DNA from 3 places in the Ensifer sp. SSB1 genome. Region 2 is predicted to be linked to each of the others. Evidence: riboswitches for the same ligand, from Rfam matches in the RefSeq annotation. Region 2 holds a riboswitch; each other region holds the start of a gene.
The links. A riboswitch is a leader RNA that binds a small molecule or an ion and turns the genes downstream of it on or off. The one in region 2 is predicted to bind cobalamin.

Region 1: it holds a riboswitch for cobalamin, as region 2 does, so the genes downstream of both, I8N66_RS00305 (aromatic ring-hydroxylating dioxygenase subunit alpha) here and I8N66_RS05945 (CbtB-domain containing protein) in region 2, are expected to answer to the same signal.
Region 3: it holds a riboswitch for cobalamin, as region 2 does, so the genes downstream of both, bluB (5,6-dimethylbenzimidazole synthase) here and I8N66_RS05945 (CbtB-domain containing protein) in region 2, are expected to answer to the same signal.

Annotation. Positions count from the first base shown of each region.
Region 1 is NZ_JAEPRP010000001.1:63,695-73,983, reverse strand. It holds gene ubiA (4-hydroxybenzoate octaprenyltransferase) at 1-767, shown strand, start outside; gene I8N66_RS00335 (DUF6101 family protein) at 1,167-1,733, opposite strand; gene I8N66_RS00330 (hypothetical protein) at 1,735-1,959, opposite strand; gene I8N66_RS00325 (DUF1217 domain-containing protein) at 2,070-4,544, shown strand; gene I8N66_RS00320 (FAD-binding oxidoreductase) at 4,612-6,045, opposite strand; gene I8N66_RS00315 (L-threonylcarbamoyladenylate synthase) at 6,183-7,157, opposite strand; gene I8N66_RS00310 (DUF6656 family protein) at 7,238-7,837, opposite strand; cobalamin riboswitch at 8,151-8,354, shown strand; gene I8N66_RS00305 (aromatic ring-hydroxylating dioxygenase subunit alpha) at 8,458-9,702, shown strand; gene I8N66_RS00300 (hybrid-cluster NAD(P)-dependent oxidoreductase) at 9,704-10,289, shown strand, end outside.
Region 2 is NZ_JAEPRP010000015.1:10,102-20,390, forward strand. It holds gene I8N66_RS05905 (hypothetical protein) at 1-329, shown strand, start outside; gene I8N66_RS05910 (glycosyl hydrolase) at 493-1,509, shown strand; gene I8N66_RS05915 (DUF982 domain-containing protein) at 1,652-1,891, opposite strand; gene I8N66_RS05920 (GntR family transcriptional regulator) at 2,022-2,711, opposite strand; gene I8N66_RS05925 (DUF1194 domain-containing protein) at 2,848-3,642, opposite strand; gene I8N66_RS05930 (glucoamylase family protein) at 3,800-5,107, shown strand; gene I8N66_RS05935 (ferric iron reductase) at 5,104-5,952, shown strand; gene I8N66_RS05940 (CbtA family protein) at 5,997-6,794, opposite strand; gene I8N66_RS05945 (CbtB-domain containing protein) at 6,992-7,168, opposite strand; cobalamin riboswitch at 7,210-7,474, opposite strand; gene I8N66_RS05950 (TetR/AcrR family transcriptional regulator) at 7,473-8,165, opposite strand; gene I8N66_RS05955 (NAD(P)H-binding protein) at 8,270-9,100, shown strand; gene I8N66_RS05960 (anthrone oxygenase family protein) at 9,097-9,576, shown strand; gene I8N66_RS05965 (SRPBCC family protein) at 9,646-10,212, opposite strand; gene I8N66_RS05970 (metalloregulator ArsR/SmtB family transcription factor) at 10,209-10,289, opposite strand, start outside.
Region 3 is NZ_JAEPRP010000075.1:9,553-19,841, reverse strand. It holds gene dgcA (N-acetyl-D-Glu racemase DgcA) at 1-321, shown strand, start outside; gene I8N66_RS19080 (MFS transporter) at 273-1,493, opposite strand; gene I8N66_RS19075 (UDP-2,3-diacylglucosamine diphosphatase) at 1,592-2,431, opposite strand; gene I8N66_RS19070 (NADP-dependent malic enzyme) at 2,604-4,916, shown strand; gene I8N66_RS19065 (LuxR family transcriptional regulator) at 5,199-5,936, shown strand; gene I8N66_RS19060 (acyl-homoserine-lactone synthase) at 6,079-6,723, shown strand; gene I8N66_RS19055 (DUF2865 domain-containing protein) at 6,851-7,951, shown strand; gene bluB (5,6-dimethylbenzimidazole synthase) at 8,068-8,763, opposite strand; cobalamin riboswitch at 8,808-9,018, opposite strand; gene I8N66_RS19045 (SDR family oxidoreductase) at 9,047-9,859, opposite strand; gene I8N66_RS19040 (phytanoyl-CoA dioxygenase family protein) at 9,948-10,289, opposite strand, start outside.

The DNA.
Region 1 (10,289 bases), on a different contig from region 2:
ATCAGTTCTCGTTCGGCCGCTTCCTGTTCCACTGCTTCCTGTTCACCGCCGGTGCGATCGCCATGCGCGGTGCCGGCTGCACCTACAACGACATCGTCGACCATGACATTGACATGGAAGTTGCCCGCACCCGCTCGCGGCCACTGCCGTCGGGACGCGTCTCGCGGTTCCAGGCCAAGGTGTTCATGGTGCTGCAGGCACTCGTCGGTCTCCTCGTGCTGCTGCAGTTCAACACCTTCTCGATCGTGCTCGGCATCCTGTCGCTGGCGATCGTGGCGATCTATCCCTTCGCCAAGCGGTTTACCGACTGGCCGCAATTCTTCCTTGGCCTTGCCTTCTCCTGGGGTGCGCTGATGGGCTGGGCGGCCGAGTTCGGTACGCTGTCGCTGGCCGCCGTGCTACTCTACGGTGCGGCGATCGCCTGGACGATTGGTTACGACACGATCTACGCCTATCAGGACCGGGAGGACGACGAGTTGATCGGCGTGCGCTCGACGGCGCGTCGGTTCGGGGAAAATCCACGGCCGTGGCTGATCGGCCTCTATGGCATCGCGACGCTGCTGTTGCTGCTGTCCTTCGTGGCTGCCGGTGCCGGCGCTGTCGCCTATATCGCACTTTTGATCGCGGCAGCGATGCTGACCTACCAGATCCTGGTCCTGAATATCCACGATCCGGCGCAGTGCCTGGCGCTGTTCAAGTTCAACGGCGTGGTCGGCCTGATCATCATTCTCGGCCTGGTGCTGGCGTTTCTCGTTCGCCTGATATGAAAAATCCTCCGTCGCGACGGAGGATCTCGTCTTCATGCATTCGGTCCGTCCCGCTCCTGGCGGGTCGGGAAAGCCTCAGGCCCAGCTGATGTCGCGGGCGGCCTTGCGCTTCTTCGCTTCGTGACGCGCACGGAAGCTGGACAGAATGACGGCAACGGCGGCGGCGATATGCTTGCGCATCGGGTTTCTCCTTCTTTCGTGTTCTTGGCTATGAACGCGATATGGCACGAAGAAGGCGGCCGAGCTGTTTCCGTGGGAACATCGCAAACGATCCCGGAAAATCTGTGCTGTGGCTTGTCGGCCGCAGCGTTACCCCCAAGAACCGGCGGACGGAGATCGAACGACAACAGCCGGCCGCAGGGAACGGCCGGCTGTTGCGCTGGAGGCACTGCTGCGGAATTAGCTGCGGGCGATGATCTCGCGCCCGTCGATCTTCATGTGAACGCCAAGCGTGCCGGTGGAGCGGCGCACGAGGAAGCGCGGCCGACGCTCTGCGAAGAAGGAGTGGCGGCGCCGCGGCTTGACCGGTGCGGTGCGCACGTCGCCGAGATGCTCTTCAAGCGGCCTTGCGACACCGTCGGCTTCGACCATCAGCATCGGAATGCGATAGGCCTCCGCCCAGGCGCGCCAGTCGGCGGCGATGTCGGACAGGTCGTGTGCGACGAGCAGCGGAACGCACAGGTCCGGGTCGTCGTGATGAAGTTCCAGCGTCACTGTCACGTCTCCGTCGCCGTGATCGATCGCGCGAGCCGCGACCCCTTTGAATGCCCGCGCCGGCAATGCGATCGAAAGCGGCAGGCCGCTCGATGGTAGCACCTTGCGCAGAACTGCGCCACGCTCGTCCAGGCTGATCGTGACATTACCCGTGTGACCGCGCAAAGCGTAGCTTGCCTGCTGTGGAAAGCGCTTCGGATCAAGACGGAGCGTGTTTTCGACCCAAGCGGGTTGAGAGAGTGTGTTGCGCATTTCAATCGCCCTTGTTTTTCCTTGAGAGCCGGTTTCCGGTCTTCTCGTCGGGACTTTTTCGTCCTCTATGGGCTGGAGAATAGGCGCCCCCCTTTCCGAACGGCTTAAGAATCGCGGTTAAGAAAACTTTGCGTTTTTCGATGGTTAGCAAAAGCCGACCGCTCAGGGTTTCCGTTTCGTCAACGGCTTCGGCGGTGTTGTTCCGATCGGGCGCAACAGGCGGCATGCCGGCCGCCGGCGAAAAGCCACACACAAGCCAGTGCTGCAATCATGACGCGTCAGAATTCTGTTTCGGGGTTGGATCGGCCGCCCCATGGGTAACCGACGGGGCCAGGCATGGTATCGACCTATCTCGACTACAGTCGCATCACGCGTGATTTGCGCAGCAGCCTCAATCGCGTTGCCCAGCAGCCGCAGATCGCGCGCGAAGCCGAGTACTATCGGGAAAACATCGGCAGCGTGAAATCCGTCGACGAGTTCCTCGACGACTACCGGCTCTACTCCTACGCGATGAAGGCGCATGGCCTGGAGGACATGACCTATGCCAAGGCCTTCATGCGCAAGGTCCTGGAGAGCGACCTCAAGGACGACAACAGTTTCGCCAACCGTCTCACGGATGAACGCTACCGCAATTTCGCGCAGGCCTTCAATTTCAGTTCCGCCACTGCGGTGGCCCAAACCAACGCACAGCAGGACGCGCTGATCGGCCTCTACAACGACCGCATCACGAATCTCGATACAGTCATGCGGCAGGAGATGGCCTATTTTGGCGCGGCCATGGATCTGGTGACCGACGTCGACCAGTTTCTGGGCAACGAAAAGCTGCGCTCCTTTGCCTTCACCGTGTTCGGACTGGACCCCAAGACCTTTTCGTACACCGAAGTTCGCAATGCATTGACCAGCGATCCCGCGACCTTGACCGCCAACCAGACGGCAGCCAAGACGCGGTTGACCGAAGCGAGCAAGCAATTGACGGATCTCGGGGCACGCGACACGGCGCTGGCCCAGATCACCAGCCTGACAGCCCAACTGGCCGCCGCACCCGATGCGGACAAGCCTGCCATCCAGACGAAGATCGATGAGCAAAACGCGATCGTCAGCGACCTCGATGCGCGGCTGCCGCCGCGCGACCAGGCGCCGGCGCTGAAGGCGCAGCTATCGCTGGAGGTGAACACGCTTGCCAGGCAGATCAGCGGTCTCGATGTCTATATCCAGCTCGCCTCGACGTTCAATTTCAATGCCGACGGCAGCGTGCCGGCCGGCGAGAAGGCGATCAGCGACGAAAAGAAGACGCTGCTCAACGAGGCCTATGTCTTCCAGCGGCCTGGCGCCACGCCGTCGGGCGGCACACGGCTGACCGGCGCTGGCGCGCTGCTCAACAAGGAATATTACGAGCAGAAGATCGGCAGCATTACCAAGGTGTCGGACCTGATTGCCGACAACCGCCTGCTCAACTACGTCATCACTGCCTTCGGCTTGCCGTCCGCGACGACGATGCCGTCCACGGTCGAAAACATCCTCACCAGCGACATCAACGACCCGGAGAGCTACGTCAACAAATATGGCGGCGAATACAACGCCGCCTACAAGAGGATGCTCGCCGCCTTCAACTTCCAGACTGACGGGACACTGCAGGCGGGCAAGACCGCGCAGGATGCGGCCCAGATGAAGACGACGTCCGACGAGTACATGGTGCGCTATAACGACAAGAGCGACGCCGAGGACGAAGCTCTGGTCAAGCGCTTCAAGCTGCTGATCGGCACGATGAAATCGGTCGACGACCTGCTTGCCAACAATGACATGAAGAAATTCATGCTGCGCGCTTTCGGCCTCGAAAATGAGGATCTGAGCACGCGAACGCTGAAGCGGATTCTGACCAGCGATCTCAATGACCCCAAGAGCTATGCCAACACCCTGCGCGACGAGCGCTACGTCAAACTCGTAAAGGCGTTCAACTTCAACCCGGACGGCACGCTTGGCGCACCGAAGCTGGCGCAGGGCGAAGCCGACATCATGAACACGGCCAAGGCATATGTGATTGCCAAGTCGCGTTTCGGCACGGATGAAGAAAAGAAGGTCGCCAAGGAGAAGGCGCAGGAGGAAGCCAAGTACTACACCGCCGAGATCGAAAAGGTGGAGACGCTCGACGCCTTCCTCGCCAACCGGCGTCTGGTTGATTTCGTTCTCGTCGGCGCCGGCATCGATCCGGAAACGGTCAAGACCGAATACCTCAAGGACATGTTCACGTCCAATCTCGACGATCCCAAGAGCTTCATCAATACCGACCCGAACGGGCTGAAATACCGCGAGATCGTCGCCTCCTTCAATTTCGACCAGGAGGGGAAGATCATCAGGGGTGAGGCGGGCCAGATCCAGACTCGGCGGGGACTTGTCACCACAATCGACCTCTATCTCAATCAGTCGCTTGAGGAGACGGAAGGCGCAGACAACGGCGGCGTCCGACTTGCGCTCTATTTCAAGCGCAAGGCCCCCGAGATCAACACCGCTTACGACATCCTGGCCGAGACCGCCCTGTTCCAGGTTATCAAGACGGCCTACAGCATGCCGGAGGGTCTGCAGAACGCCAAGATCGAGGCGCAGGCCGCCTATATCGAGCGTGTCGTCGACATCAAGGATCTGCAGGACCCGGAAAAGCTCGAGAAGCTCCTGCAGCGGTTCACGGCGCTTTATGACGTCGAAAACAACACGGACGTATCACCGGGGTTGGCAATCCTCAGCGGAAGCGGTGGAGGCGGTGTCAGCGCCGAGACACTCCTGTCCCTTTCACAGCTGCGCGCGGGCGGACGCTGACGCTACTCAACCCGAACGTATGAGTCGCTGCGGAAGGGCGCGGGCCTGCGGCTGAGGCGCGCCCGCTTCACCGGTCTGCGCGCAGCACCTTGTCCGGATTCATGACGCCTGCAGGATCAAACGCGTGTTTGATCCGTTGCATCAGTTCGATCTCGATCGGCGGACGGACCTCGGCAAGCTCGTCGCGCTTCAACTGGCCGATGCCGTGTTCGGCCGAGATCGAGCCGTTGTATTTCAGAACGATGCCGTGGACGATGGCGTTGATCTCGCGCCAGCGATCGAGGAAGGCCTGCTTGTCGGCGCCGACCGGCTGCGAGATGTTGTAGTGGATGTTTCCGTCGCCCATGTGGCCGAAGGAGCAGATGCGCGCTCCCGGGATCGCCTTCATGACAGCGGCGTCCGCTTCCTTCATGAAGGCGGGAATGCTGGAAACGGGCACCGAAACATCGTGCTTGATCGAGCCGCCCTCGGGCTTCTGCGCTGATGACATGCTTTCGCGCATATGCCACAGCGCCTTCGCCTGCGCCTCATTTGCGGCAATCACGGCGTTTTCGACGAGACCGGCGGCAAGGCCCTGTTCTAGAAGATTGTTGACCATGCGCTCGGCGCTTTCGGCCGAATCTGCGGTCGAGATATCGATCAGCGCGTACCAGGGATGGACGGTTTCCATCGGGTCACGAACACCGGGAATGTGTTTCGTGATGAATTCCACGCCGAGGCGCGGCATCAGCTCGAAGCCGGTCAGCGCCGGTCCGCAAAGACTGGAGGCCTTGTCGAAGAGGGTGAGCGCGTGCTCGACGCTGCCCACGCCGGCGAAGGCGACCTGATGCCCGAGCGGCTTCGGGAACAGCTTGAGCACCGCGCCGGTGATGACGCCGAGCGTGCCCTCCGCGCCAATGAAGAGGTCGCGCAGGTCGTAGCCGGTATTGTCCTTCTTCAACCGTCGCAGACCATCCCAGATCTCGCCGGTTGGCAGCACGACTTCGAGGCCGAGGCAAAGCTGGCGCATGTTGCCGTAGGCGAGCACGGCGGTGCCGCCGGCATTGGTGGAGAGATTGCCGCCGATCCGGGCGGAGCCTTCCGATCCGAGCGACAGCGGGAACAGGCGATTGTGATCGTCTGCCGCCTTCTGGATATCTGCGAGAATACAGCCGGCATCCGCAACGATCACGTTGCCGACCGGATCGATGTCACGAATCCGGTTGAGCCGTTCGAGAGAAAGCACGATGTCCGCCTTGCCTTCCCGCGGGATCTGCCCGGCGACGTGGCCGGTGTTGCCGCCCTGCGGCACGATCGCCGTGCGGGTCGCGCTGGCGAGTTTCATGATGCGTGAGACCTCGTCGATCGAGCCGGGACGCAGTACCATCGGCGTCGTGCCGCGATAAAGCCCCCGGGATTCGACGAGATAGCGCGCCTTGTCCGCTTCCGCGGTAAGCGCATTGGCGCTGCCGACGATCTCGATGAAGGAGGCGATGAGTTCGGGAGAGGGAAGCGTCGTCATGGGGCAGCCTTCGCATTGCGCTTGCGCGCGCTATCGGATCGGTCGATCTGAAGACGCGATCCTCGGTTCGTATCGCCTGCGATCATAACCGCAAACGCAGCCGCTCGCTGAGGGTGGGTGCGGAGCCGCACGCGATCTTACCCTCGTGGTGCCGCCGCCCGCTGCAGCCGGTCGATGATGGCTTCTCCCAATCCTTCCGAAGGGATGGGGCCGAAGGCGATCGTTGCAGCGCCGCTGGCGTCGGCCCGCTTCATATAGTCGAAGAGATTGGCGGCCGCTTCGCGCAGGTTTCCGGTCGGGCTCAGATCGAGAACGACAGCCGCCTGTTCCTCGCCGAGGACCCGGCCGCCGCCGAAACGGATCAGGGCCTCGCCCGCCCGCACGTCGGTGGCTTCCAGCCTGACGGCAGCACCCGGCGCATAATGCGAGGCCAGCATCCCCGGAGCCTCGATCGTCGCACCCGCGGTTTCCGCCCTGATCACCGGGCGGTCGAGCAGGCGCTCGATCTCGGCGGCATCGAGGCCACCCGGCCGGAGAAGCCGGATCTCGTCGCCATCGACCTTGATGATCGTTGACTCGAGCCCGATTTGCGCCGGACCGGCATCGAGGATCAGTTTCAGCTTTTCTCCGAGATCGGCATCGACATGGTCCGCACTGGTCGGGCTGATCTTGCCCGAGGTATTGGCACTCGGTGCGGCCAGAGGTCGTCCGAAGCGGGCGATCACCCGGCGCGAAAAGCCGTCGGGCATGCGAATGCCAAGCGTGTCCAGGCCGGCTGAGGCGAGGGCGTGCACGGTACTCTCGGGCCGCTGCGGCAGGATCAGCGTCAGGGGGCCGGGCCAGAACGCTTCCGCCAGGCGTCGGGACAGGGGATCGAAGCGCACATGGGCCTCGGCCATTGCCATGTCGGAAACATGCGAGATCAGCGGATTGAAGCGCGGCCGGCCTTTCATCTCGTAGATGCGGCTGATCGCATCGGGATTGGTGGCATCGGCGGCAAGGCCGTAGACGGTTTCGGTCGGGATGGCGACCGGTTCGCCCTCGGCGAGAACGGCGCAGGCGCGATCGATCGCGCGGTCCGGTTCCATATCCGTGTCGATGATCTCTGCCATGCCGTTTCCTTTCCGACGCTTCCTTAACGGACGCGCCGGGAAAACAGAACGATTTTCTTTGCAGGGAGCGGGCTGCTGGCTCAGAAGCTGCGAATGATCCGGCGCAGTGCGTCGTCACGGGCACCCAGCATCAGCACGTTCTTGAGAGCGACCTTTGGGTCGTCGGTGCGGAAGAGAAGCCCGTTGTCGCGGACGTTGCGATTGATGACCATCTGTCCGTCTTCGGCGTTCGGTTCGATCGCGACGGCAAAGTACATGCGGGAATAGCCGGCCCGGATGCGGTCGAAGAAATGCGTCTCGTCACCAAGGTCGCTGAAAAAGTTGGCGAAATAGAACGACCAGGTGATGTCCTTGGAAGGTGTGACCGCCGTCCGCGCGGCCGTCACGTGGCAATAGCCGAGGTGCGGTTTGCCAACGAGCGTGCGGTGGAAGATCAGCTTGGGAAACTGGATCGAGGCATGAAAGCCGTTGATCCGCTTGTGCGTCGTGTCCCCGGCGGTCGAAAGCTTCTTGCCGGTTCGGTCAGCGACTTCCTCATAGCTCAGGTAGCGTCGCTCGCTCGGCATCCATTGCCGGCGGTTGATCCGGCCGGTGCGCAGAAACTCGGTGTGAACTGCCGTCTTCGGCATGATCGCCGGCGGCTTCTCGGCCGCTGCGTCGTAATATCTGAGCTTTGCCATGATTGTCAGCGCGCCATCTGCCTGCCGGACATCTTCGTCCGCCGGCGAGACTAGCGGCTTATGGTTAATGAAGAATTTCCTTTCGCTAGCGGGACATGGCTCCTGACATCAATGGGAATGTCGCAAACGGGCGAAACCTTCCCGCGCCTGCGCCATATCGGTCGCAAAAGACGGCATATGCCTATTTTTTGATCTATCTATATGTTTATAAAGTGAAAAAGTTTCGTATCCGCTTGCGGACGACGGTTTCAGACGTGTCGTCATTCTGGAATTCGATGTCGCTATCCGGCGCCTGCCAAGACGGTTTCCGCGATTACATATCCTTACTCAGGGTGTCGTCTTCCAGAAGGGAAGGCGGAGAATTGGGAAGCCGGTCAAATCCCGGCGCTGCCCCCGCAACGGTGGTGGAGCGAAAGCCTCGGCGAAGGCCACTGGACGGTTCGTCCGGGAAGGCGCCGGGCTGGTCCGCAAGGACGGCTCCTGAGCCCGGAAACCAGCCTTGACACACATAACCGTAACGGGTTGCGGCGGGCAGCCGGATCGGAGCCGAGAACGCATGGGCGCATGCCCGTGCGGGTTCCTGTCCTGCCTCTCCGAAACATGGCGCATGAGGACAGGACATGGATACCAAGACCGATATGCTTCGCAAGCTGAAGGGCCGGCGTGACGGCTACAGCCTCGATCGGGCCTTCTACATCGACCCCGACTACTACCGGCAGGATCTGGAAAGCATCTGGTACAAGGACTGGTTGTTCATCGGCCATGACTGCGAAATTCCGCGAGCCGGCAACTACTTCACTGTCCAGGTCGGCGACTATCCGGTTGTTGTTACCCGCGATCGCCAGGGCACGATCCGTGCGCTGCACAATTCCTGCCGGCATCGCGGTTCCCGCGTCTGCACGCAAGCAAAGGGCTCCTCGGCAAAGCTCGTCTGTCCCTATCACCAGTGGACCTACGAACTCGACGGATCGCTGCTCTTCGCACGCCAGATGGGCGAGGATTTCGACAAGGCGGCCCACAGCCTGAAGCCGATCCATTGCGAAACGGTCGGCGGCTACATCTTCATCAACCTGTCGGAGACGCCGGCCGATTTTGCGGCCTTCCGCGAACTCGCCACGCCCTATCTCGCGCCGCACCGGCTGGGAGAGACCAAGGTCGCCTTCGAAAGCACGATCATCGAAAAGGGCAACTGGAAGCTCGTCTGGGAAAACAATCGCGAGTGCTATCATTGCGCCGCCAATCATCCGGAGCTCTGCCGCACCTATCCGGAGGCGCCGACTGCGACCGGGGTACAGGGCGCCAAGGATGATCCGGTGATAGCCGCCCATTGGGCGAAGTGCGAGGCCGAGGGCCTGCCGAGCGAATTCCGGATGTCGCCGACCGGCCAGTTCCGTGCGGCGCGCATGCCGCTGGTCGACAATGCCGAAAGCTACACCATGTCGGGGAGGGCCGCCGTCAAAATGGCGTTGTCGGCCGATGTCGGGCAGAAGCAGATCGGCACGCTTCTGATGTTCCATTACCCCACCACCTGGAACCATGTGCTTTCCGACCATGCCATCACCTTCCGTGTTCTGCCGCTCGGACCGGAACTCACGCAGGTGACGACCAAGTGGCTGGTCAACAAGGACGCGGTCGAGGGCGTCGACTACACGCTCGATGACCTGACCCATGTCTGGACCGAGACCAACGACCAGGATCGCCAGATCGTCGAAGAAAACGCCTTCGGCATCCGCTCGCCGGCCTATGAACCAGGCCCCTATTCACCGGACCATGAAGGCGGCGTGATGCAGTTTGTCGAATGGTACAGCAAGTTTATGGAGCAGCGCCTTGCAGGCGATGCGGCTCCGCTGTCAAAGGTCGCCTGACATGCAGATGGCATCCTCCTTCCACCATTTCGACGAGCTGCATGTCTGGATCGACCGGCAGCAGATGCTCGAATGCACCTCGGCGGTCGTTGAAACCGCCGATGTCATGACCTTCACCTTTCGCGCCGAAAAGCCGGCCTGGTTTCGCTACCTGCCCGGCCAGTTCGTCACCCTGGAACTGCCGGTCGCCGACGAACCGGTCATGCGCACCTATACGCTGTCGTCCACACCATCGAGGCCGTTGTCGATTGCGGTGACGGTCAAGGCACAGGCCGACAGCATCGGCACGCGCTGGATGTTCGACCATCTGAAGCCTGGCGTGAAACTGAGAGCCTTCGGGCCGCTCGGCGACTTCAGCTTCGTCCGCCATCCCGGTGAAAAGTACCTGTTTATCTCCGCGGGGTCCGGCATCACGCCGATGATGTCGATGACACGCTGGATGGCGGATTGCGTACCGGAGACGGACGTCACCTTCATCTCCTGCGCGCGCCGGCCGGACGACCTCCTGTTCCGTTCCGAGCTGGAGGTGCTGGCGACTCAGATGTCCGGGTTGAGCCTCGGCTTTATCGTCGAGGGCCACGAAGCGC
Region 2 (10,289 bases):
CCGGCGCGAGCCGCACCCCCATTTCGGGTTTCAAGTATCTCGTACCGACCGCCTCAATTCTTGGTATTCTGCTGCTTTCCGGCTGCTCGTCGACGGTTCTTGGAGAAACGCCGTTGTTCGCATCGGGCCATTCCAGCGCTTACGCGAGCCCTTCGGTCAAGATCCGCAAGGAAGAGAAGCAGTTGCAGGTCGCCGAAGCGGATGAGGATGTGGTCGCACCGCAGCCTGTGAGGAAGACCACCGCCGCCTATCTCGGCCGCGCACCCTACATCTGCTCGCCGAGCGGCTTCGGCCGTACGTCGCACTGCTTCCTCCGAGCTTCGCTCTAGCGGGATTGTCTCTGTTCGAGTTTGCGTAATTCCGGCGCGGCGAAGCCGCTCGGGAACGTTTGGGGGATCGGGGTCCCCGTCTTCGGCGGTGACTGACCGTCGCATGCGTGATGCGTCCGATTTTATTTGCGGCGTCGAGAGACGATCCGCTGGAGAATGTTCGTTGTCTGCCAGGCTTTTGAGATCAGCCCTTGCCGCGGGAACACTGGCGCTTCTCGCCGTTGCCGGCACGCCGGCGGCGCGCGCGGACGATCCGGCCGATGGTATCGACCGGGCGCTGACGACAGCTGCGATCGCGCCCGAGGCAAAGGGCGCGAAGGAGCGGGCGGTTGCCATCGGCGTCTACGATCCGCATGACGCCGTTGCCGACAGTGAGGCGCTCGAGCTCGAGCATGTGTTCGTTTATTGGCAAAAGCCGGACCGCGCGCTCTTGAAGCGCAAGATCGCGATTGCGGCGCGGCAGGGGCGAGCCCTGATGCTCTCGGTCGAGCCCTATACCCATGCGTCCGACTGGCGCGCCGGCGGCGAAAGGCTGTTTGCCGATATCGGCAAGGGCCGCTTCGACCGCGAGATCGGCGACGTCTGTGCCCGCGCGGCCGCCTTCGATGGCCCCGTCTATGTGCGCTGGGGGCACGAGATGGAGGACCCCGATGGCCGCTATCCCTGGGCACGTCGCGATACGGAAGGCTACAAGAAGGCGTTTCGCTATTTCGTTGGCAAATGCCGGGAGCTCGCGCCGCAAGCGCGGTTCGTCTGGTCGCCGAAGGGCCACCGCAATCTCGCCGGCTACTATCCGGGTGACGATGTCGTCGATGTCGTCGGAATCCCCATCTGGGGCTTGCAGAAAATGGATGTCGACTATTGGGGCCGCGAGCGCCGCTTCGCAGAAGCGCTGAGCGAAAAGTACCAGCGTGTGGCAGGCTTCGGCAAACCGGTCATGATCGCCGAACTCGGCGTCTCGGGTTCGGCCGACTACAGGCGCGCCTGGTACAAGGAAATCCTCGATCAGCAGACCTATCGCCGGGCTTTCCCGCTGCTGACCACCGTCGTGTTCTTCAACGACAAGGAGCCTTACAAGTGGCCGCTCGGCTACGGCTCGCCGGATTGGCGGCTCGACAGGGAAGCACTGAAGGCGCTAGCCGAGCGTCAGGCGAAGCAAGCGGCAGAACTCGCCGACTGATCGTGCATAACATCCGTGGAAAAGTCAGGTAGCGCTTGTGCGATGGCGCAGCGCCTTTGGGGGGCGATGCGCCGATCGTCCTTCGGCGCATCGTAAAGACCCGATCTACGAACACATGGCCCCGGATCTTGGGACTTCCGCGTCAGGCCAGAAGCAGGCCCGATTCGCGGGCAGCGGCAGCAAAGCAGCGGCTGGCCCGGTCCGTACTCGTCAATCCATCCAGCGCGTCCAGGCAGCGCCTGAGAGCCGCGCGGTACTCCCGTCCACGGCGCCCCGGCCATTGCCGCAGCAACTCGACGGCTTCGAAGACCGTTCTGACGACGGTCTGCCGTTTTGCGGATAACCGGAGGGGAATGGGAGTGGCGAAGAACTTCTCGCTCATTTGCTTATCCTCGTTCTCAGTCTTTTTCGAGCGCGAGGCCAACGCCGTGGCGCGGCAATGGTTCCGTCGGATCACCGACTTTTTTCGGCCCGTGACCTTTTCGTGATTCGGCGCGTGCCGGGGGCGGGCTCTAAAGCTCGAGTGCAGCCTTGAGGTCGCTCGACTTGTGCGCGCGAAGATCGAGATCGGCTTCGATGTGGTCGATATGGTGGACCATCATCTTGGCAGCCAGGTCGATGTCGCCGCGTTCCAGCGCATTGACGATCTCGTCATGTTCGCTGTGGCCGCAGCTTGAAACGGTCGACTGGCCGTAAAGCGCGATGACGAGGGAAGAGCGGGCGACGAGCTCGTCCATGAAACGCCGGAGGATGGCGTTGCCGCTGAGATCGGCGAGTGCCAGGTGAAAATCGCCCGAGGCCTTGATCTCGGCGCGGCGGGCCGACTGGCCGCGCTGTTCGGTGAGCTGCCGCTCCTCTGCCAGCATGCGCCGGAGCTCGGCGAGCTCGGTCTTGCCGATATTCGCCGCTGCAGCCCGCACGACGCCGGGCTCGATCAGGCGGCGGGTGGCGAAGATCTGGCGCGCCTCGTCGATCGAGGGATGGGCGACAAAGGCGCCACGGTTCTTCTCGACGCTGACGAGCCCTTCATAGGAGAGCGCCTGCAGTGCGGCGCGCACCAGGGTGCGGCTTACATTGAAGAGTTCGCCGACATCGCTTTCCGAAAGCTTGGTGCCGGGGGTAAGCCGCCGCTCGACGATCGCATCGCGCAACGTGTCGCGGATATGCTGACTGCCGGTGTCGGTGGCCGGGTCTGCGGCCATGTCGGCCGGTGGGGGCGTAGTGGTCAAGGACATGAATCGATCCGCGAAGCAACGGCTCATCTTATCGCCGGACGAAGCGAAGGGAAACGACAATCTGACGCGCGTGGGTTGCGCGGCAACAACTAGGCGGTGAAGCCTATTTGTCGAGTTCGGGATAGACTCGGTCGAGGAAACCGGGCCTCAGCTTCTCGCCGATCAGGCAATCGGATGCCGGCAGCGCATCGGCCAGGCGAACGGTTGGCGGCGGCTGCAGGCCGCTGACCTCGAGCACCAGCTTCTGGCGGATGGCGATCGAAAAATCCTCCGGTTCGTGCACCGGCAGCACGAAGGAGCCGGGGCCACCGATGACGCATTCGGCGTAATACTGGTCGAGCGGGCCGGTCGAGACCGAGGGGCGAATGAGGATCGCTAGCCCGTTGATGGTGATGCCGCGGGCGATCGCCGTCTCGCGGGCCGGGATGACCGGCGGGCCGATGTTGTTCGGGCCGTCGCCGGAAACGTCGATGACCCGGCGTATGCCGTTGAAGGCGTTCGAATCGATCAGCGCCGTACCGTAGGTGATCGCGTTCGAGATCGACGTGCCCCGCCTGGTGCCGACCGGGCGTGCCTCGATCAGCTTGGCAAAGGCATCGGCGTCGGCGGCGGTGGAGATCACTTGCCAGGCGACGACGGAGGATTCGTTCACCGTGCCCGCCCATTCGAAATAGCCGATGGCGATCTTGCCCAGTTGCCCGCTTCCGACCGCATCCAGGAAATCGCGGTGCCGGAGCGCCTCGACATAACCGGCGCGCTGGATGCGCGCCTCATCCAGATCCATCGAGCCGGACATATCGACGGCCAGGATCAGTTCGACATCGACATCGGTCGGCACGGCGGTCGATGGGCTCGTGCCACCACTCAATGAGAGGATCAACGCCAACACGCTCAACATCGCTTCAACCAGTCATTGCGCGCGGTCAGATTAGAAGAATGTAACACAGGATTGGATTTCGGCGACCATTTGGGTGTAGTTGGCCTTCAACAAAGAGTGATTTTGTCGGGGTCGGCCCGGAAATATACTTGCGGCCGGCCAGGGCCGGAAAGGCGGAATGCTGAAACCGACGGAAAATGCCGAACTATTTCAGATCGATAGTCTGCAGAGGGCGGCGTTCGGCTACTTTCTCGAATATGTGGATCCAGTCACCGGATTGATCGCGGATACGTCGCTTCCGGGTGCGCCGTCGAGCATTGCGGCGACCGGCTTCGGCCTTTCCTGCTATCCCATCGGCGTCGAGCGCGGGTGGATCTTGCGCCGCGAGGCGGTCGGGCGGGTGTTGACCACGCTGCGTTTCCTGGCTGAAAGCCCGCAGTCGCGCGACCGGGGCGCGAGCGGCTATCGCGGGTTCTACTATCACTTTCTCGATATGCGCACCGGCGCGCGCACCTGGCGCAGCGAGCTTTCGACCATCGACACGGCGCTGCTGATCGCCGGCTGCCTGACGGCTTCGGCCTACTTCTCCCGCGAAGATGAAGAGGAAGGCGAGATCCGCGCGCTTGCCGAACGGCTCTATGCGCGGGTCGACTGGCGCTGGGCGTTGAACCGGAGTGAGACGCTGACGATGGGCTGGCGCCCACCGGGCCGATTCCTGAAGTATCGCTGGCAAGGGTATAGCGAGGCGCTGCTGCTCTATGTGCTGGCGCTCGGGGCGCCAGAGCACGCAATCGAACCGGAGCATTATACCGTCTTTACGGACGATTATGCCTGGATCGCGGTTCAAGGCGGGTGTCATCTCCACGCGGCGCCGTTGTTCATCCACCTGGTCCCGCAGGCCTGGCTCGATCTTCGCGGCCTCGGCGATCGGCCGATGCGGGGAAGGGGAACCGACTATTTCGAAAACAGCCGGCGAGCTATCGGGCTGCAGCGTGACTATGCGCGGCAAAACCCGGGCCGCTTCGCCGGCTATGGCGAAGACCTCTGGGGGCTCAGCGCCTGCCACGCGCCACATGGCCAGCTGCGCCTCAAGGACGGGCGCTGGCAGCGACTTCGGGGCTACGCCAATCGCGGCGCACCTTTCGGTCCGGATGACGGCACGCTTGTGCCCTGGGCGGCGGCGGCCTGTCTGCCGTTCTGTGCGGATGCGTCGCTATCGGCGCTCAGCCACATGACGGCCAGCTACCCCGGGCTTCTGAAGGCGGGGCGCTTTCCGGGCGGCTTCAATCCGAGCCTCCCGGGCGAGGGGCCGGAGGGGTGGATCGACGCGCGCGTCGTCGGCCTTGACCAAGGGCTCGTCGTGATGATGATCGAGAACTGGCGGAGCGGCTTCGTCTGGGAGTTGACGCGTAGTCTGCCTGCGATCCGGCACGGACTTGAGCGTGCGGGATTTGAAGGTGGCTGGCTGGCGACGGAGACGGTATGAATTTGGGAGGCCAGCAACAGATTGCGCAGACCGGGGAAGGATATCCGCCCCGGGTGCTGGCAGTGGTCGAGCGGTTGTGCGCTCAGTTCCCTGACGCTGGTGTCTCGCTCGGGCCGGCGGACGGAGCCTTCAGCGCACCGGCCGGCTTCTGGGCTGCGGGCGGGGCCGGGATCGAGGAGAGCCTCGCCTATCAGGACTTTTTCGCAGTCGGCATGACGGACCGGATCCGGGCCGCGCATCTGATCGCCTTTTACAGTCGCCAGGTAAGTGTGGTTCTCGGCGCGCTCTATCTCGGTGCGGGCGTCCAGGCTGAGATCGCCGGCATTCGCTTTGAAGACTGGAGCCGCCTTTACCAGGACCGCGCGGTTGCCGGCAAACGCTACCATTTCCAAGTGGATCTGGCGGAGAGATTGCAGCAGCCGGAATGCATCGGCGTTTTCGAGCGCGGCTTCACAGCCCATCTGGCGCCGGTCATCGCGATCCTGAAGAAACGCTCGGGGCTTTCCTCCGGGGCGCAGTGGCGGCTGGCGGCGGATTCGCTTGCCGGCGCGTTCCTGGAGATCGGACGGGCGATCGGGGACGAAGCGCGCGGCATGGCTGAGGCGCTCGCGATCGTCAAACGGCCGGGTTCGCGGCTGTTTTCGGAAGAGATCGGCTACGAGGAGATCTCCGCCACCGATCCGGCAAGCGGCGCGCAACTGTCGTGCCAGTACCGGATCCGCTGCGGCTGTTGCCTCTATTTCAAGACGGAGGGCGGCGGCTTCTGCGATACCTGCGTCCTGCTGGAGCCGGACGATCGCCGCGTGCGGCTGGCAGCGCGTCTGACGCAAAACGGCGGGGCTTGAACCCCGCCGTTTTATGTTCTGGTGCCTGCTGAGGCACATTGGGTTCAATGCGATTTGAGGAAGCGCTCGTTGATGAAGCCGGAGACGACGCCGAGAACGATCCAGAAGGCGAGCGTGGTGGCGAGCGCGGCGACCGCGAACTCGGCGCCGAGCACGGCCGGGACGTTGCTGGAGATATCGAGTGGCTGCGGCGCGCCGTAGACATGGGGTGCGGCGATCAGGACGAGGCCGGCAACCTTGGATACGATTTCCTCGCGCAGAACCAGGAGATAGAGGCCGACTGCGGAGAGAGCGACGGTTGCCAGCCACCAGGTTTGGCGGTCGCCGAGTTCGGCTGCCGGGAAGCCCGGCAGTTCCGGCGGCAGGCCGATCGCCGGCAGCATGTGCACCGCGAGCCAGCCGCAAGCGCCCCAGAGTGCGCCGTTCCTAAGCGTGATCGGATAGCCGATCACCAGGCTGACGCCGGCGAGCAGCAGGCCGAAGCCGGAGCCGGTGACGAGGTTTGCCATCAGCGTGCCGGAGAAGCGGCTCAAACCGAACATGATGCCGCCTTCCTCATGTTCGCCTTCGTGCGCATAGGCCGGCGTGATCGGCGACAGCGCGTCGAGCACGGCGCCAAGCGGCGATACCGCCTTCAGCGACGAATGCTGGTCATGGCCCTCGGCGGCCGGCTGTGCCGCACCCGGCTGGCCGGCCGGCTGTTCGGTCGCGGCCGGAGCCTCGCCTTCGAATTGCTCCGCATGCAGGATCAGCGGCGTTACCCGCAGTTCCTGGGCGCCGGTCATGAAGACACCGGCAATCAGTCCAGCCACGATCGCGGCCAGAAGCGTTCTGACAATCATCTTGAATTCCCTCGATAACGGCAAACGCCACGCGTTTCGGCGTGGTTGTTGAGCCTTCCCATTCGCTGTGCCACACGGACGGTGCTTGCATGTTCGCCAAAGCGCCATGCGCAAACGCCGACATCCGGCGTGAGCCGGATGCATTCAGGTCCGCAGCTATTTCGATGCGGAACGTTGTTCACGTTCCGGCGCATCGTTTAGTGGCAGGGGAAGCCGTAGGAGTGGCGGGTGTCGTGCGCGGTGTCGTGCAGCACGGCCGAATTGGCAAGGCCGGCACCGAAGACGAGGAATGCGCCGATGAAAAGGGCGATGACGCCAGCGGTCAGACGATCGCTGAGGGAGAGCGGGGTGCTCGAAATGGTAGACGTAGCCATGACAACCTCCGTGATGGCATCGGGAAATTCCCGGTGTGGGCCCTATGCCCGTATCGAGTGGCAGGTTTCCTGGCTCACGGCGCTGGGCGAAATGCCCGGGATCTGCCTCGCCTTCCCAGTTCGACCCCTCTCTCGGGGCCTGTTCCAGTGGCTTCTTCCGGATTGCTCCGGAACGGCAAGATCAACGTCGCTCTACAGTCGCGGGGTCGGCCGTGATTTGAATGCCCAGCATGGGTCCATCCGTCACGTTCCCGTTTACTCCCGAAACGCGTTCGCGTCCCGGGAACCAATCGATCCAAAATGATTAGGAGCGTGTCATGGCGTTGTCAATTGAGCCTGCGCCGCCGGCCGCTTCATCCGCGACAAAATCGCGAAGCATCATCTGCTTGTAGGCCTCGACGATGCGGTCGCCCTCCGGCCGATCGACCGAGACGGCAAGTCGCATGGTGCAGTCGCCGAGATGCATGATCAGGAAGGCAGCGCTGTCGATCATTTCGCGCGGCGTCTCGGGCGCAAAGCGGGCCCAGACATCGGCCAGAAGCTTGCCGCCGGTGCGGCTTTGCAGAAGATCGACCTCACGCAGCGCCTTGTCGGCCTGCATCGCCGACCAGATGTCGCGCATGACAGGCTCGGCCAGGAACATGTCGTAGTAGATGTCGAACAGCAGTGAGAAGGCGTCGCGCAGTTCTGCCATCGACGTGACCTTGGCGAGTTCGGCGGCGATGCACTCGTTGCACACGGCATTGTAGCGCTCGGCCAGCGTACGCACGATCGCCGCCTTGTCCGGGAAGTACTGGTAGAGCGACCCGATCGAAATCCCCGCCTTTTCAGCGACTTCGCTCATGCGCATGGCGTCGCTGCCCTTCTCCTGGATGAGTGCCGTCGCGCAGGCAAGGATCTGCTCCACGCGCTCGCGGCTGCGCTTCTGGCTGGGCGTCCGGCGCAACGTGGTCTCGTCGTCGGCGGGAAGTGTGGCGGGGCTTGCACCTGGAATCATGAGTAATGCTCACATTTTGACTTGACTCCTAAAATACGAGGATTTATCACATTTGCAAATGTGAGAGATACTCATGTTTGTTGGTGAAACCTCAGGAGGAAACGATGTCTCAGAAAGTCACACTGGTTTTGGGCGGTACCGGCAAGACGGGGCGGCGCGTGGCCGAGCGCCTTCGGGAGCGGGGCATAGCGGTGCGCATCGGCGCCCGTTCGGCGTCGCCGTCCTTCGACTGGACGGACGAGGCGACCTGGGTGCGCGTCCTTGAAAATGTCGATCGCATCTATGTCTGCTACCAGCCGGATCTGGCGGTGCCGGGCGCCGTCGACGTCATCGACCGGTTCTCGAGCCTTGCCGTTCGCTCGGGCATCAAGCGGCTGGTGCTGCTGTCGGGCCGCGGCGAGGACGAGGCGGAAGCGGCCGAGCGCGCGCTGCAGGCCTCCGGCGCCGACTGGACGGTCATCAGTGGCAGCTGGTTCTTCGAGAATTTTGACGAAGGCTTCTTGGCCGATGGCGTGATGAGCGGGTCGGTCTTCCTGCCGGTGGACGAGGTCACTGAGCCCTTCGTCAGCTGCGACGACATTGCCGATGTGGCGGTCGCGGCGCTTCTGGACGACGCACATATCGGCAAGGTCTATTCGCTGACCGGCCCGCGGCTGATGACCTTTGCCCAGGCCGTGGCCGAGATCGCCGTCGCGGCCAACCGCCGGATCGCCTATCAGCCGGTGCCGATTGACGATTTTGCGGCACAGCTCAAGGCCGACGGCGTGCCGGATGACTATGTCGCACTCATCCGCTATCTCTTCTCCTCGGTGCTCGACGGACGCAATTCCAGCATGACGTCCGATGTCGAGCGCGTGCTTGGGCGGCCCCCGCGCGACTTTGCGGATTATGCCCGGGAAACCGCAGCAACTGGTGTTTGGAGTATTGCCGCATGATCCCGCTGATCCCCGCTCTGGCGTTTGCCGCCGCGATCGGTTCCGGCCTGATGGCCGGACTGTTCTTCATCTTCTCGGTCTGCATCATGCAGGCCCTGTCGCGGCTGCCGCCGGAGCAGGGGATCGCCGCGATGAACGCCATCAATGTCGTGATCCAGAACCCGATCTTCCTCAGTGCTTTCATGGGCACCGCGCTGCTCGGTCTGGTGCTCGTCGTCATGGCCTTCCTCTCGGGCGGCGAGGGCAGGTGGTGGCTTGCCGCCGGCGGCATCGCCTATGTCGTCGGCGTGCTTCTGGTGACGATCATCTTCAACGTGCCGATGAACGATGCGCTCGCCGCTGCAGCCCCCGGTCAGGCGGCGACCGATCTCTGGCATGAGCGCTATCTGACCGATTGGGTCTGGTGGAACCACGTGCGCACCTTCGCATCGATCGGCGCGCTGGCGCTCTTCGTTCTCGGTTTCGCCCGCGCCTGACGAAAAGCGCCGGCAAGTCGATCCTTGCCGGCGCCTGTAGGCGTCTTGACCTCTAAGCCCATTCCGCCGTCACGGCTTCGGAATACGCGCGTCATATTGCGCTTCCAGGTCGGCAAACTTGCTCCAGAAGGCTGCCGGCTTTTCGCCTTCGAGCAGAGCGCGCAAAATGTCGAGATGCACGTGCCAGCCGGCGGAAAAGCTGGTCATGATGGCACGATCGGCGATGCGTTTATGGGTGACAACGAGCAGCACCTTGTCGCCGCGAGGGCTGAGCTCGAAGCGGACCTCCGAGGGCGTGCCGGTCTCTTCGTTCCAGGTATAGGCGAGCAGCCGCGGCGGCTCCCAGGCGAGCACGTGACCGTAATTGCGCACCTCGCCGGCATGCGCGGCATATTTCTGCGGCGGCCGATCGTCTTCCGCTGTCAGTTCCGAGTGGCGGAAGACGTGCTCGACCGCGGCACCTTCGCACGAGCCGATCGTGCCCGATGCCATCCAGAGCCGACGCTTGCTTTCCTCGGTCAGATAGGACCAGACCCGCTCGATCGGGCCCGGCAGCAGGCGTTCGATGCGCACCGCGTCCGGTGCGATGACGCGACCGTAATCGGTACCGGCAAAGGCTGTGGCAGACGAAGTCATGGCTTTTCCTCCGGATCATTTTGGATAGTGGCGTCTTCGGCCAGAAGCAGCGCCTCGAGTGCGTCGATGCGGGTCCG
Region 3 (10,289 bases), on a different contig from region 2:
TGCGCGGATGAAAGCGTGCACGCGACCGGCGACCTTGCCGCCCTCGTCGGCCGCTACGATGCCGTCAACATCAAGCTCGACAAGACCGGCGGTCTCACCGAGGCGCTGCGAATGCGCGATCAGGCGACCGCACTTGGCCTGAAGATCATGGTCGGTTGCATGGTCGGCAGCTCGCTGGCGATGGCGCCGGCAATCCTTGTCGCCCAGGGCGCCGATTTCGTCGACCTCGACGGGCCGCTGTTGCTCGCCGAAGATCGCACGCCGGGCCTACGCTACGAGGCGTCGCTGGTCTTCCCGCCGGAACCGCGTCTCTGGGGCTGAAGGTACCAGGCGGCGACCGCGAAGCAGCAGCCGGCAAAGGCAACGACCGACATCGAGTAGAAGCCCTTTACACCGTACCAGGCATAGAAATAGCCGGACAGGAACGTGAAGATCGCGGTGAAGATGCCGGTATAGAAGAAATAGAGCCCCTGGGCGGACGCCTCCTGCGACTCCACCACCCGCTCCACCAGCTTGTGCTGCATGCCCGTGTGCATGATCGCATAGGTGAAGGCATGGAAGCACTGGAGGATGAAGTAGCCGCTGAAGCCGAGATCCATCGGGAAGATGATCCAGCGCACCACGGCGAGAAAGCAGCCGGACAGGATCATCACCCAGACGCTGAAACGACGGCTGATCGCCTTGGCGAAGATGAACATCGTCACCTCAGCCGCCACGCCCGCACTCCAGAGCAGGCCGATTTCGGTACCGCTATAGCCGATGTGCTGCCAATAGATCGCCGAGAAAGCGAAGAGCATCGCATGGCTGGCGTTCACCAGCGTCACACCGATCAACAGCAGTTGCAGGTCGAGCTGTCGCAGCGACTTCGGCGGCGGCTCGGTGAGCGCGGTGATCGGTGACGGCCGGCGGGGCTTGCCGACCCGGGGTGCCCCATACGCCATGGCGATGGTCAGCCCGAACCCGATCGCCATGGCCGGTAGCACCATGTCGCTGCCGAAGATACCGACCATCCAGCCGCCGATCATCGTCGCTCCGATGAACGCAACCGAGCCCCAGAGCCGCATATGGGCATAATCGAAACCCCAGCGGCGCACGCCCGATAGCGCAATCGCCTCGACGATCGGCACATAGGGCGAATAGACGGCCGATTGCAGTGTGTAGATGACCAGCACCGGCCAGAAGTCGCGGAAGTAGAAGAGCACCAGGGCGGTCGCCAGCGACAGGCACCCGGACCAGATCAGCACGATCGCACGCTCGCCGAGACGGTCGGCAATGACGCCCGCGATCGGCGCGGTGATGACGCGCACGAACATCGGCAGCGCCAGCACGACGCCGATCTCGAAGTCGGTCATCGAGAGCGTGCTGAGCCACATCGGAAAATACGGCATCGCGAAGCCGTTGACGATTAGCGGCGCGCAGAAGAGCAAGGCGATGCGAAGCGCGAAATGGCGCGGCGGAGGGCCCACATATGCGGGCGCTGAGGAGGGAATCATCGGCTGACCTGGATGGCTGTACGTGATCTCTAGCACAGCCCGGGCATGGCTCGCCATAACCTAGTTTTCGCGACAGGACCGGCCTGCCGCCTCTGGGGTCAGGCGGCGCGCTGGGTCAGCAATTGCGCAAGCAGCTTGTCGGCTTCGCCCGACGCTTCGCCCTCGAGGGCACCGCCGCGCATCTGGTGCCAGGTGATGAGCTCCATCGTGCCATCGTGGTGCTCGGCAATCGCGGTACAGCTTTCCACCCAATCGCCGGTGTTGATGTAGCGGATATCGCCGATGTTCTCGATGACGGCATGGTGGATGTGTCCGCAGATCACGCCCTGCGCGTCGTAGCGACGAGCCTCGTCGGCAACCACCTTCTGGAACTCGCCGATGAAGTTCACCGCATGCTTCACCTGGAGCTTGGCCCAGGAGGAGAACGACCAATAGGGCATGCCGAGACGCCGGCGGATGGCGGCCAGGCCGATATTGATGGCGATCGCCGTGTCATAGGCCCAGTCGCCGAGATAGGCCAGCACACGGGCATTGCGCACCACCACATCGAACTCGTCGCCGTGCAGGATGAGATACTTGCGGCCGTCGGCGCCGGCGTGGAGATAGCGCTGCGCCACCTCGATGCCGCCGAAGTGCACGCCGGGAAAATCGCGCAGGAACTCGTCGTGATTGCCGGGGATATAGACGATGCGCGTACCCTTGCGCGCCTTGCGCAGCAATTTCTGGACGACGTCGTTGCAGTTCTGCGGCCAGTACCAGCTGCGCTTCAGTCGCCACCCGTCGACGATATCGCCGACAAGCACGATCGTTTCGGCTTCGTGGTACCGCAGGAAATCAAGCAGGTAGTCCGTCTTGGCGGCCTTGGAGCCGAGATGGACGTCGGAGATGAACAACGTCCTGAGCTTTCGTACGGAGTTGTCTTGCTGCGCCGCCGTCATGCCAGCCTCGTCTCTAGTTACGCTTCCTGCCTCCGTGAAAACCAGACTCGTGTTTCAGGAAGATGACATGAGCGCCTTGCTGCCTGTCGGGCTCCCGAAATCAGCACGGCAAACTGTACCTCGCTCCGAATTCATGCCAAAAGGCACGACCACGAATGAGGAATGTGAGAGCATGAACACGGGCGACAAAACGAAATCCCAAACAGGTCCGGCCAGCGGCGACATCGACCAGCAGGCCCTATTCTTCCACCGTTACCCTCGCCCGGGAAAGCTCGAAATCCAGCCCACCAAGCCGCTCGGCAACCAGCGTGACCTGGCGCTTGCCTATTCGCCAGGCGTTGCCGCGCCTTGCATCGCCATCCGCGACAACCCGGAGACGGCTGCGGATTTCACCGCCCGTGCCAACCTGGTTGCCGTGATCTCCAACGGCACAGCCGTGCTCGGCCTCGGCAATATCGGCCCGCTGGCCTCCAAGCCGGTCATGGAAGGCAAGGCGGTTCTGTTCAAGAAGTTCGCCGGCATCGACGTCTTCGACATCGAGATCGACGCCTCGAGCATCGACCGCATGGTCGACGTGATCTCGGCACTGGAGCCGACTTTCGGCGGCATCAACCTCGAGGACATCAAGGCGCCCGAGTGCTTCGAAGTCGAGCGGCGCCTGCGCGAGAAGATGCAGATCCCGGTCTTCCATGACGACCAGCACGGAACCGCCATCATCGTCGCCGCCGCCATCCTCAACGGTCTGGAACTCGCCGGCAAGGACATCGCCAAGGCAAAGATCGTCACCTCCGGCGCTGGTGCGGCAGCACTTGCCTGTCTCAACCTGCTCGTGACGCTCGGCGCCAAGCGCGAGAACATCTGGGTCCACGACCTCGAAGGCCTCGTCTACAAGGGGCGCGAAGTGTTGATGGACGAGTGGAAGTCCATCTATGCGCAGGACAGCAGCAACCGCGTTCTCGCCGACAGCATCGGCGGCGCAGACGTCTTCCTCGGCCTGTCCGCCGCAGGCGTGCTGAAGCCGGAACTGCTGGTGCAGATGGCCGAAAAGCCGCTGATCATGGCGCTTGCCAACCCGACGCCGGAGATCATGCCGGAAGCCGCCCGTGCCGCCCGCCCGGACGCGATGATCTGCACCGGCCGCTCGGACTTTCCGAACCAGGTCAACAACGTTCTCTGCTTTCCGCACATCTTCCGCGGAGCGCTCGACTGCGGCGCAAGCACGATCAACGAAGAAATGAAGATGGCGGCGGTCCGCGCCATTGCCGGCCTCGCCCGCGAGGAGCCGTCCGACGTTGCCGCCCGCGCCTATTCCGGCGAGACCCCGGTCTTCGGCCCGGACTACCTCATCCCCTCGCCCTTCGACCAACGCCTCATCCTGCGCATCGCGCCGGCCGTCGCCAAGGCAGCTGAGGAAAGCGGTGTCGCCACCCGTCCGATCCAGGACTATGACGCCTATCTCGACAAGCTGAACCGCTTCGTCTTCCGTTCGGGCTTCATCATGAAGCCGGTGTTCGCGGCTGCCAAGAACGCCCAGAAGAACCGGGTGATCTTTGCCGAAGGCGAAGACGAGCGCGTGCTGCGCGCCGCCCAGGTGCTGCTCGAAGAGGGTACTGCCCGCCCGATCCTGATCGGCCGTCCGCAGATCATCGAGACCCGCCTGCGCCGCTACGGCCTGCGCATCCGTCCCGATGTCGATTTCGAAGTGGTCAACCCCGAAGGCGACCCGCGCTACCGCGACTATGTCGAGGACTACTTCGCCCTTGTCGGCCGTCTCGGCGTCATCCCGGAAGCCGCCCGCACCATCGTGCGCACCAACACGACGGTCATCGGCGCACTTGCCGTCAAGCGCGGCGAAGCCGATGCGCTGATCTGCGGCGTCGAAGGCCGCTATTCCAGGCACATGCGCGACGTTTCGCAGATCATCGGCAAGCGTGAAGGCGTGCTCGACTTCTCGGCCCTCAGCCTGCTGATCTCCCAGCGCGGCGCCACCTTCTTCACCGACACCTATGTGAGCTACTGCCCGAGCGCCGAGGAGATCGCGCAGACGACGGTCATGGCCGCACAGGAAATCCGCCGCTTCGGCATCACGCCGCGTGCGGCCCTCGTCTCGCACTCGAACTTCGGTTCGCGCGATTCGGAAAGCGCCACCAAGATGCGCAAGGCGCTTCAGCTGGTGCTCGAACTGGCGCCCGATCTCGAAGTCGACGGCGAAATGCACGGCGATGCTGCGATCTCGGAAGCGCTGCGCCATCGCGTCATGCCGGACAGCAGCCTGTCGGGCGAAGCCAACCTCCTAGTCTTCCCCAATCTCGATGCCGCCAACATCACGCTCGGCGTCGTCAAAACCATGACCGACAGCCTGCATGTCGGCCCGATTCTTCTCGGTTCGGCGCTTCCCGCCCACATCCTGTCGCCTTCGGTCACGTCGCGCGGTGTCGTCAACATGGCGGCTCTCGCGGTCGTCGAAGCCAGCCATCCGGGCTGAAATGATACCGCGGAGATCGCCTTCGATCTTCGCGGAGTTCGGGCGCCGCACCGGCGCCCCCAATGCCATATCCAGGCGCCGCGCAATCGTTGAGCGCGGCGCTCTATCGCCCGAGAATCACAGCGGAATCACCCTCTACCGCAGGCTCGCGCAAACCGACCGCGGCGGTCGGCAATCGAAAATTGCAAAATTGGCATTACACACCAAACAGGTAAGTTTGCGCTGGACAAAAGGTGAACCCCTAACCATGCTGGAGCCTCGGACGAGATTCGGTGTTGTGGCATGACTGAGCAGCAGGCTGTCCTCGACATGCTGGAAATCCTGGAATGCGGCGGCTGTGTCGAGCCCGCTCATTTCTTTACGTTGATGCGCCGCACGTTCCGCATCGCCCATCTCCTGTACCTGGAAGCCGAGCCCTACGCGGACGAACTCAAGATCTGCCGCCTGCATCACACCTTCGGTGCCTATGCCGCAGAAATCTACCGGTCGCGCGGCCTTCACCGAATCGACCCTATCTTGAAACTCGCACTTGGCGGCGTTCGCCCGGTGGAGTGGACGATGGCGCGACATCGCTTTGCGGACTGCGAGCCGCTTTTCCAGGCGGCACAGGAGATCGGTCTTTCCACCGAGGGCGTCGCCCTGCCGCTACCATCACCGGCCGGCCGGATGGCGATGCTGGCGATCAACGTCAACATGCCGGCCGACGAGTGGACGGTCTATCGGCGCCATCACCTGCGCGATTTCCAGCTCGCGGCGAATCTCTTCCACGCCGCCATGCTGGAGCACGGCGCGATGGCCGGCAGCATTTCGACCCGCGACATGCGGCTCACCGGCCGCGAGACCGAGGTTTTGACCTGGGCCGCTGCCGGCAAGAGCTATTGGGAGATCGCAACGATTCTCGGCATTTCCGAGCGCACCGTGCGCTTTTTCATGACCAATGCGAGGCGCAAGCTCAATGTCGTGTCCAATACGCAGGCCGTTGCCCAGGCCGTCCGCCATGCGCTGATCCCCACCGTTTGACGCAGCTCGCGCCAAGTCCTCCAAAAAACCCCTCGAAATCTAGTGGGAAAAATCGCTGATTTAAACTGTCACTACCGACAGTTACGCGACCGCCGCCGGCCTGACAGCATCCGCCCATCCCCAAACAAGGATGGAGAAAAAGATGATCAGGATCCTGAACGGAAAGACCCGCGCACAGCACCCGCAGGCCGTCGACGATATGTTTCGGCTGCGCAAGCGCGTCTTTCACGATTTCCTAAAATGGGATGTGCAGACGGACGGCGAGTGGGAAATCGACAACTACGACAAGGCAAATCCGCTCTACGTGCTCTCCTATGCCCCCGACACCGGTCGCCTGCGTGGCGCGCTGCGGCTGCTGCCGACGCTCGGCCCCAACATGCTGGACGACACCTTCCCGATCCTGCTCGGCGACAACCCGGAAATCCGCAGCGCCTCGGTATGGGAATCGAGCCGCTTCTGCATCGAGCCGGAGATTTCGCAGGACCGCGCCTCGAATCAGGTCACCGTTGCAGCGGCCGAATTGATGTGCGGCGTCGGTGAACTCGGCCTTGCCTCCGGCATCACCCATATCGTCACCGTTACCGACGTGTTCCTGGAGCGCATGTTCCGCCGCATGGGATGCCCCGGCGAGCGCATTGCCGAACCGCACCGCATCGGCTCGGTCTTTGCCGTTGCCGTCGCCTGGGAAGTGAATGAGAGCCTGCTCCAGCGTATGAAAGCGGTAGCCGCCATCGAAGGCACTGTTCTCGAACGTCCGATGTCGCTGGAAACCGCCCGCGCCGCTTGATCTCTTCGCTCTGCCGGGCCCGTTAACGCAAACCGCCGCTTGTCGTTGCACGATCGCCGACAAGCTCTATGATGGAGGTGAAACAGGAATTGCCGCTGGCAGCCGCCCATATCAGAAGACCGGCGTCATGCGGTTGCAGGAAGAGACTTCGCCCGTGTTCCCGCGCTTGAAACACCTCGCTGCGGTGCTTGTGCCGTTTGCCCTGGTCGGTGCCGATCCTTCGCTGGCATCGACCGTGTGCGACCGGCTGAACACGCGTCTTGCGCAGCTGCCTGACATCGTCTCCAGCAATGCCGACGCCCGTGACTATGCGAGTGCGATCTCCCGCCAGAACATCGAACTGCGCAGGGCGAAGAACGACCGCCGTCGTGCGGCCTGTGGTGACGGCAACGTCGTCACCTTCGATGGCGGCAACCCGGATATCTGTGGCGAACTCGACGGTCTCATTGCCGAGATGGAAGACAATCTGCGCATGCTGAAGTCGGAGCGCGAGCAGATTGTTGCCGGAGGCAGCCAGGACAGCCGTCGCCGCATCCTTGCCGCGCTGGAGATCAATGGCTGCTACGGCGACCGCGAAGAGTTCGCGAGCGTCGACCCCGAAGAGCCCGAATCGCACCGCAACATCATTGCCGATCTGCCGCCGGACGACGCCTACGGCCCGATGCTTGGCGAAGACGGCTATGCCCCGCAGGAACGCTACTACAGCGGCACGCTGCGGACCATGTGCGTGCGCACCTGCGACGGCGCCTTTTTCCCGATCTCCTCGGACGCGACGCCGGCCGATTTCCCGCGGGACGAACAGGCCTGCCGGGCGCGCTGCCCGGGTGCCGAAACCGAACTCTACTTCCATGATATCAACACGGAAGAGAGCGACCAGATGGTCTCGGCCGTGACCGGCCGGCCCTATACCGAAATGCCGAATGCCTTCGCCTATCGCACGCGCGGTGTCAGCAAGCCCGGCATGTGCGGCTGCCAGATACCACAGACCGCCGCAACCTCACCGAAGACGACCGGCACCAGGATCGGTGACGACCAGTCGTCCATCGTCGTGATCGAAACCAAGAAGCCGGCGGAGACCATGACCGCCAAGGCACCGCCTGAGGAGCGGCCCTACGATCCGTCGAAGAGCAAGGTGCGCGTCGTCGGCCCGACCTTCCTGCCGCAACAGGAAACCTCGATCGACCTGAAGCACCCGAAGGGACCGGCCTATCAACCGGTCCAGAACTGATCCCGGCGCGCCATCTCAAAGCGCGCCGCGATCTTCAGTTTCGCTCGTTGCGCTTCAAGTTCTCGATATTTCGCATCGCTGTCGCAATACCGCTGCGCACTTTGGCGCAACGGGTTTCAGGAACGCTCGCTGCAGTTCCCCCAGCCTTCCTCGAACACGAGTTCTTCCAGCGGCAGACGCTGCCGCCATCCCTTCACCGCCAGCTCCGGCTGTTGGTAGAGGCGATCGACATAGCCGAGGCAGAGCCAGGCGACGATCTCGACATGACCAGGGATGCCGAGGATCGCCTTGATCTCCGCCTCGTGGAAGATGCTGACCCAGCCGACACCGACACCTTCGGCGCGCGCGGCAAGCCACAGGTTCTGCACGGCGCAAACCGTGGAATAGACATCCATCTGCGGATTATGGGTACGGCCGAGGACGACGGCGCCGCCGCGCGTGCGGTCACAGGTGACGCAGATGCTGAGCGGCGCCTTGCGAATGCCCTCGAGTTTCAGCGAACGGTACTTCGTCTGCTGTTCCGCCTCGAACATCAAGGCGGCCTCGTCGTTGGCGCGGCGAAAGGCCTGCCAGACGCGCTCACGCGTTTCTTCCGCTCGCACCAGCACGAAGTTCCAGGGCTGCATGAAGCCGACAGACGGCGCGCTATGCGCAGCCGTAAGCAGGCGTTTCACCAGATCGTCGGGAAGAGGTTCTGCGAGAAATTCGTCGCGCACGTCGCGGCGTGTTTCGATGGCGCGGTAGACGGCCTCCCGCTCATTGCGCGCGAAGGCACCGGCAGCCGCAAGGCCGCCCTTCGGTTCAGTTAGCATCGTTCGATCCCCAACAATGCGCAACCTCCCGCCGTCCGCGCGGGGTTCGGTCTATCTTGCCAGGCCGGTCTTCTGACTCCGGTTCAACCGGCCGCCTCACCTTCCCAGACCGATTGAAGATCCAGTGGCAAATCCTTGAATCAATTCAAGGCACTTAGAGGCGACCGTCCCCGTCACAGCGTTGGGCACGTTCCGGAATGACGCCGGATTCCCGATTCTCCCGCTCGCGCGGGCACCTGACGCCGCCATAAGCGCATAGCGGCAACCGAAAGACAAGCGCCGCCTATAGCGGCGCCACCGGATGCGGCGAACCGTCATAGCCGCCCCAGACCGATTGATCGAAGCAGATCACCGATCCGGTCATTAGCCCCGATTCAGCCGAAGACAGATAGGCGCAGGCACGTGCCACCTCTGCCGGGTCGACGAGCCGGCCGAACGGCTGGCTGGCAGCCGCCTTTTCGAGCCAGTCCACCGATGCACCGTGAAACTCGCGCTGGATCCGGTCCTCGCCTTCGGAAGCCATCCAGCCGATATTCAGGCCGTTGACCCGAATGCGGTTTCGCAGGAGCGCATAGGCCGTATTCTTGGTCAACGTCTCCAGCGCCCCTTTCGACGAGCAATAGGCGGCGATGAAGGGCTGCCCGGCCATCGCCGACATGGAGCCGATATTGACGATCGTGCCTTCGGTTCGCTCGCGTCGCATCACCTTCACCGTCTCCTGCATCAGGAAGAACGGCGCTCGCACGTTGATCGCGAACATCCGGTCGAAAAGTTCGGGCGTCGTATCGAGGATCGTGCCGCGGTCAGTGATCGCGGCGGCATTGACCAGCGCATCGACCCGGCCGAACTCCGCATCACAAGCGGCAACGACCTTACGGGCGTCCTCCACCTTTTCGAGATCGGCTTCGACATAGACCACCTTCGCGCCGCTGTCCTTGCCGATCTCCTCAGCCTTCGCCCGCCCCTTGGCCGCATTGCGTCCGCAGATGACGATGCCGGCAGCACCACGCTCGGCGAAGAGGCCGGCAATCGTTGCGCCCAACCCTTGCGTGCCACCGGTGACGACGGCGATCTTGCCTTCCAATTGTCCACTCATCGAATTGCTCCTCGAAGATGATCGTGTCAAACAGCGACGGCTCCCGGGCGAAACGCACCGGGAGCCTTTCGAATGGGTAGTTGAACCATCAGCTCAGCTTGCGCTTCGCCTGCGCGTCGAGCGCCGCGTGAAAATCCTGCGAACTCGTTCCCGCGGCCAGCGCCTCGCGCATCAGCTGTGCCTGGGTCTTCGGCGCCAGCCCGCCGAGCGGCGGATCACGGTCGAGATTGGTCGGGAAGGAGTAGCCTTCTGCACAGGATGCGATCGCGTTGGCCGCTTCCGCTTCGGTCAGCTGGCCGTTGGCCAGCAACGCCTTCAGCGCCGGGTAGAGCGTTGCGCTCATCGTCAGCCGATCGACGGTCTCCATCGCCCGGCCAAAGGCGGAGGACACCTGCAGCAGGTTCGCCACGCGACGGATATCGGCGGAGCG